Regions from separate parts of the Pseudomonas sp. G3-39 genome, predicted to be linked through region 2. Evidence: predicted binding sites of a transcription regulator. Region 2 holds the regulator's gene; each other region holds the start of a gene.
The links. Region 2 encodes sigma-54, which starts transcription at its own class of promoters, with help from an activator protein. Its sites were predicted from a motif close to ANTGGCATNNANNTTGCTNT; they were not measured.
Positions count from the first base shown of each region.

Region 1 (2,267 bases), 2.6 Mb from region 2:
CCACCGGTGGTCGTACTGCTCGTTTTCTTCGAGGAGTTCGCCAGGATGTCATTCATGCTCAGGCTGCTGGTGGTATCGGTAACGCTCATGGCAGTCGCCCCTTATTACTGACCGAGGGTCAGTACCTTCTGCATCATGGTTTTGGCGGTGTTCATCATTTCGGCGTTGGTCTGGAACGAACGGCTCGCGGAAATCATGTCAGCCATTTCTTCCACCACGTTCACGTTCGGGTAGTAGACGTAGCCTTTGGCGTCAGCGGCCGGATGGTTCGGCTCGTAACGCGCTTCGAGATTGCTCTGGTCTTCGACCACGCCAAGTACTTGCACGCCCTGCCCTGCGGCGTCCTGGCTCTGGAACAGCGAGTTGCTGCCAGTGTTCTGGCCGCCCTGGAACATGGTGGCGAACACCGGGTGACGGGCGCGGTAGGTCTGGTCGATGCTCGACGAAACGGTTTCGGCGTTGGCGATGTTCGAAGCCACGGTGTTCAGACGCGTGGTTTGTGCGCTCATGCCGCTGCCGGCAATGTTGAAAACGCTGGACAGGGACATGGATTACTCTCCGCGCAGGGCTGACACCAGCCCTTTGAATTTGCTGTTGAGCAGGGTGAAGCTGGCCTGGAAGCCGACCGCGTTTTCCGCGTAGTTCGACTGCTCAAGCTGAGCGTCAACGGTGTTCTGGTCGATCGAAGGCTGCATCGGCGTGCGATACATCAGCGACTCGTCGCCATTGCCCAGGCCTTCAGCTTCGATGTGACGGCTGTTGGTCATGTTCAGCGCGATGGTGCCGTTGGCGTTCTTCTGGGTCTGTGCTTCAAGCACCTTGGAGAAGTCCAGATCCCGAGCCTTGTAGTTCGGGGTATCGGCGTTGGCGATGTTGTTGGCCAACACTTCGGCACGCTGGGCGCGGAAGCCCAATGCCTTTTCGTGAATGCCGAGCGCTTTATCGAAGCTGATGCTCATGTCGGGAACCTTCGGGTGACCGGTTTTTCGTACCTGAGCTTTAGCAAGCGCCGTGCCAAACAGAACAACCCCCATAAACCGGGGCTTTGCGAGGAGCCGGCAAAGCGGCAATGCCAGAAAAGCGGCAACCGGTTTCCGCTGGCTGCCGCTTTTCTGCCGCTTGCGTGCTCTCGCCAACACCGGACAACTGTGGGAGCGGGCTTGCTCGCGAAGGCGTCGTGTCAGTCAATATTTGTTGTCCTGGCACACCGCCTTCGCGAGCAAGCCCGCTCCCACAGGGGATTTTGTGGTGCGTGAGGGAGATAATTCAGGCACAAAAAAACGGGAGCCCCCAAGGACTCCCGTTTCTCGTGTTGCCCGTGCAATCACTTCGCCTGGTAAATGATCCCCGGGCTGCACTGGACCATCTGGTAATGATCCGGCAAACCGTTCAGCGCTTCGGACGCGCCAAGGAACAGATACCCGCCCGGCTTCAGCGTGCTGTGAATGCGCAACAGGATGTCTTTCTTCACCTCGGCGGAGAAGTAGATCAGCACGTTGCGGCAGAACACGATGTCGAACTTGCCCAGACTGGCGTAGCTGTCGAGCAGGTTGAACGAACGGAATTCCACCCGGTTCTTGATCGGCGCCTTGATCACCCAGCGCCCCGGCCCTTTCGGGTCGAAGTAGCGCTGCAGACGATCGGCGGACAAACCGCGGCCGATCGCCAGGCTGTCGTACTCGCCGGTCTTGCAGTTGGTCAGCATGCTGCCGGACAAGTCCGTGGCAACAATCTGCACGCCCATCTTCAACTGACCGAGGTTGCTGCGCTCGAACTCGTCGATCGACATCGACAGCGAATACGGTTCCTGACCCGACGAGCACGCCGCCGACCAGATCCGCAGACGCTGGTTGGGACTGGCCTTGATCGCCTCGGGCAGCACCTTGTTCTTCAAGACTTCAAACGGATAGGTGTCCCGAAACCACAGGGTTTCGTTGGTCGTCATGGCATCGACCACCTGCTCGCGCAAACCGCTGCGCGGCTGGGTCTGGATGCGCTGTACCAGCTCACCCAGGGACTTGATGCCTTGCTGCTCCATCAGTTTGTTGAGACGGCTCGAGACCAGGTACTGCTTGTTTTCACCGAGCAAAATGCCACAGGCTTTTTCCAGGAAGACCCGGAACTGTTCGAAATCCAAATTACCCGTAGACAATGATGCCGCCTCTTAAATCGTGTTGACCGCCAGGGACAAAAGGTCCCTAGCTGATATCTGCTGCTTTGATCCGGTCGACTACCCGGGATGCCAGGTCATCAGGACGGAATTTGGC
Region 1 covers NZ_CP186497.1:4,399,478-4,401,744, forward strand. Annotated here, with positions in the region: gene flgD (flagellar hook assembly protein FlgD) at 1-89, opposite strand, end outside; gene flgC (flagellar basal body rod protein FlgC) at 105-548, opposite strand; gene flgB (flagellar basal body rod protein FlgB) at 552-959, opposite strand; gene cheR (protein-glutamate O-methyltransferase CheR) at 1,325-2,152, opposite strand; gene ACOYXG_RS19715 (chemotaxis protein CheV) at 2,199-2,267, opposite strand, start outside.
Region 1: the regulator sigma-54 is predicted to act here: its motif matches at 1,000-1,019, upstream of flgB (flagellar basal body rod protein FlgB).

Region 2 (2,267 bases):
TTCGCCGGTGTCGACCCGATCTCGGTCGGCGACATCAAGCAGATCATCCATCACCTCAAGGCCAAGGGCATCGGTGTTCTTATCACCGACCACAACGTGCGTGAGACCCTGGATATCTGCGAAACCGCCTACATCGTCAACGACGGTCAACTGATCGCGGAAGGCGATGCGGCGACCATCCTTGCCAACGATCTGGTGAAGGAAGTGTATCTGGGCCACGAGTTCCGCCTGTAAGCACCAAGGCACTTGGCCAGCCTCCGGGTGCTGTATCGATGAAGCAGGCTTTTATACGCTTTTATTGTTACAGCGCTCTAGGCAGACACGACGCCTCAAAGATGTTCACCGTGCTCCGACGCGATGCGTCAACAAAGTTTTATACGCTTTTATTGTTACAGCGCTCTAGGCAAACACGACAGTTTCAGGCATATAATTTGCTTAAGTTTGGCGCTCCGGCGCCCTGTAGTGGATGGCGCATGCGCGCCGGCGAATAAGGTGTTAAGCCCCTGCCATGAAACCATCGCTAGTCTTGAGAATGGGCCAGCAGCTGACGATGACACCGCAGCTGCAACAGGCCATCCGCCTGCTCCAATTGTCGACCCTGGACCTGCAACAGGAAATCCAGGAGGCCCTGGAATCCAATCCGATGCTCGAACGCCAGGAAGAAGGCGACGACTTCGACAATACCGATCCTTTGGCCGACAACGCCGAACAAAAACCCAACACCGACATTCAGGAACCGTCCTATCAGGAAGCCGCCCCGACGGTGGACAATCTGGAAGATGGCGAATGGAACGAGCGCATTCCTAACGAACTGCCCGTTGATACCGCCTGGGAAGACGTCTACCAGACCAGCGCCAGCAGCCTGCCCAGCAGCGATGACGACGAGTGGGACTTCACCACCCGCACGTCCGCCGGCGAAAGCCTGCAAAGCCATCTGCTGTGGCAATTGAACCTGGCGCCGATGTCCGACACCGACCGCCTGATCGCCGTGACCCTGATCGATTGCATCAACAATCAGGGCTACCTGGACGAAACCCTCGAAGAAATTCTCGACGCCTTTGATCCGGAGCTCGACATCGAGCTGGACGAGATCGAAGCCGTTCTGCACCGCATTCAGCAGTTCGAACCGGCCGGTATCGGGGCGCGCAACCTCGGCGAATGCCTGCTGCTGCAACTGCGTCAGCTCCCGGCCAAGACCCCGTGGCTCAACGAAGCCAAACGTCTGGTCAGCGATTACATCGATCTGCTCGGCAGTCGCGACTACAGTCAGTTGATGCGGCGTATGAAGCTCAAGGAAGACGAGTTGCGTCAGGTCATCGAACTGGTGCAAAGCCTCAATCCGCGTCCGGGCTCGCAGATCGAATCGACCGAAGCCGAGTACGTGGTGCCCGACGTCATTGTGCGCAAGGATAACGAACGCTGGCTGGTCGAGCTGAATCAGGAGTCAGTGCCCCGTCTGCGGGTCAACGCGCAGTACGCCGGTTTCGTCCGTCGCGCCGACACCAGCGCCGACAACACCTTCATGCGCAACCAGTTGCAAGAGGCACGCTGGTTCATCAAGAGCCTGCAAAGCCGCAACGAAACCCTGATGAAGGTGGCCACCCAGATCGTCGAGCATCAGCGCGGCTTCCTGGAGTATGGCGATGAAGCCATGAAGCCGTTGGTCCTGCATGACATCGCCGAGGCGGTCGGCATGCACGAATCGACGATTTCCCGGGTCACCACGCAGAAATTCATGCATACCCCGCGCGGTATTTATGAACTGAAATACTTTTTCTCCAGCCACGTCAGCACCTCCGAAGGCGGTGAATGCTCGTCGACAGCGATCCGCGCGATCATCAAAAAACTGGTTGCGGCGGAAAATCAGAAAAAGCCGTTGAGTGACAGCAAGATCGCTGGTTTACTGGAGGCACAAGGCATTCAGGTGGCTCGCCGCACCGTCGCCAAGTACCGCGAATCCCTCGGGATCGCGCCTTCGAGCGAACGCAAGCGGTTGATGTAAGCCACGTTACAGCGTTCCAGTGGCAGGCTTTTCGGCCTGCCGCTTTATGCACTGGCAACGAAGGAGAAGCTGTATGCAAGTCAACATCAGTGGACACCAACTGGAAGTGACCGAACCTCTGCGCACCTACATCAACGAGAAACTCGAACGATTGGAGCGCCATTTCGACAAGATCACCAACGTGCAAGTCACGATGTGCGTCGAAAAGCTCAAGCAGAAAATCGAAGCCACCTTGCATATACCCGGCAGCGAAGTGGTCGCCAAC
Region 2 covers NZ_CP186497.1:894,878-897,144, reverse strand. Annotated here, with positions in the region: gene lptB (LPS export ABC transporter ATP-binding protein) at 1-234, shown strand, start outside; gene ACOYXG_RS03915 (RNA polymerase factor sigma-54) at 509-2,002, shown strand; gene hpf (ribosome hibernation-promoting factor, HPF/YfiA family) at 2,076-2,267, shown strand, end outside.

Region 3 (2,267 bases), 1.0 Mb from region 2:
AACCACATGCCGTCGGACAGGTACGGCAGATTCACCTCGCCGTTGCCGTGAAAGCGCAAGGCGTGCGGGTCCTGCCAGCGATTGCCGAGGCCATCGGCGTAATCACCGAGAAAACGCGGTTCGATGCAGGACAGCGGGGCGTCGAGGTATTCCGGGGCGCTAAGCAGCTGCGCGGTGCTGCGGCGGTTTTCCGGGTTTTGCTCGATGAAGCGGCTGGCCTCGAGGATCGCCATCACCAGCGCCCGGGCGGTGTTGGGGTATTGCTCGACGAACGCGCGGGTGCAGCCAAGGACTTTTTCCGGGTGGTCAGGCCAGATGCTCTGGCTGGTAGCGAGGGTGAACCCCAGATCCTGTTGCTCGGCGCTGGCCGCCCACGGCTCACCGACGCAGAAGCCATCGATACGCCCGGCTTGCAGATGCGCAACCATTTGCGGCGGCGGTACCACTACGCTGTCGACGTCCTGCAACGGGTGAATGCCCTGACTCGCCAGCCAGTAATACAGCCACATCGCATGGGTGCCGGTGGGGAAGGTCTGGGCGAAGGTCAGTTTTGCGCGGGTTTGGTGCGCCTGCCGATCGAGTGCTTCAGGACTGGTCACGCCCAGTTGCTGCAAGCCGTGAGACAGGTTGAGGCTCTGGCCGTTCTGGTTCAGGCCCATCAGCACCGCCATGTCGCTCGGGGCGACGCCGCCGATGCCCAGGTGCACCGCGTAAATCAGCCCGTACAGGCTGTGGGCCACATCCAGCTCACCGCTGACCAGTTTGTCGCGCAAGGTCGCCCAGGACGCCTGGCGCTTGAGGTTGATCGTCAGGCCGTAGGGCTGGGCGAAGCCCTGTGTCGCGGCCACGACTACCGAAGCGCAATCGCTCAGGGCCATGAAGCCGAGGTTGATCACGCTTTTTTCCGGAGCATCACTGCCGTTGACCCAGGCCAGCGGCCCGACGGACGAATCACTCATATAAAGCCACCCTCAAAAAAAACGCCGTCCCAGGCTTTGCCAAGGCAAAACCTCCGAACGACGCCATTGTCCGTGCCCGCACGCCGCCATTGGCCTGTGGGCTGATACCCCTGAAAGTGCAAGGCATATGCCAGTCAGGCTGATTTACCTGTGTGCCTCGCGCCGGGGGACGTTGCCCGGCTATAATCGCCGCCTCTTTTCGCCGCCCGAGTCATCGCCGCCCATGTACACCCTGGCCCGTCAGCTGTTGTTCAAACTTTCCCCGGAAACCTCCCACGATCTGTCGCTGGATCTGATCGGCGCGGGTGGGCGTTTGGGCCTCAACGGCATGCTGTGCAAGAAGCCGGCGAATGTGCCGGTGACGGTCATGGGCCTGGACTTCCCGAACCCGGTGGGTCTGGCGGCCGGTCTGGACAAGAACGGCGCGGCCATCGACGGTTTCTCGCAACTGGGTTTCGGTTTCGTCGAAATCGGCACCGTGACCCCGCGTCCGCAGCCGGGCAACCCGAAACCGCGGATCTTCCGTCTGCCGGAAGCCGAGGCGATCATCAATCGCATGGGCTTCAACAACCTCGGTGTGGATAACCTGCTGGCGCGGGTCGCGGCGGCCAAATACAAGGGCGTGCTGGGGATCAACATCGGCAAGAACTTCGACACTCCGGTCGAGCGCGCGGTGGACGACTATCTGATTTGCCTGGACAAGGTGTATGCCCACGCCAGCTATGTCACGGTCAACGTCAGCTCGCCGAACACCCCGGGCCTGCGCAGTCTGCAGTTCGGTGATTCGCTCAAGCAGTTGCTGGCGGATCTGGCCACGCGCCGCGCCGAACTGGCCCTGCGTCACGGCAAACATGTGCCGCTGGCGATCAAGATCGCCCCGGACATGACCGACGAAGAAACGGCGCAGGTGGCTCAGGCACTGATCGAAACCGGAATGGACGCAGTGATCGCGACCAACACCACCCTGAGTCGCGTCGGCGTCGAAGGCATGGAGCACGGTGACGAGGCGGGTGGTCTGTCCGGCGCTCCGGTGCGTGACAAGAGCACGCATACCGTGAAGGTGTTGGCGGCTGAGCTGGGTGGTCGGTTGCCGATCATCGCGGCCGGTGGCATCACTGAGGGCAAGCATGCGGCCGAGAAGATCATGGCGGGTGCGAGCCTGGTGCAGATTTACTCGGGCTTCATCTATAAGGGCCCGGCGCTGATTCGTGAATCGGTAGACGCGATCGCTGCCTTACGCTGAGGTTTTCTGAGGGCTCTGTGGCGAGGGGATTCATCCCCGATCGGCTGCGCAGCAGTCGTAAAATT
Region 3 covers NZ_CP186497.1:1,899,760-1,902,026, forward strand. Annotated here, with positions in the region: gene ACOYXG_RS08635 (CmpA/NrtA family ABC transporter substrate-binding protein) at 1-959, opposite strand, end outside; gene ACOYXG_RS08640 (quinone-dependent dihydroorotate dehydrogenase) at 1,183-2,202, shown strand.
Region 3: the regulator sigma-54 is predicted to act here: its motif matches at 1,075-1,094, upstream of ACOYXG_RS08635 (CmpA/NrtA family ABC transporter substrate-binding protein).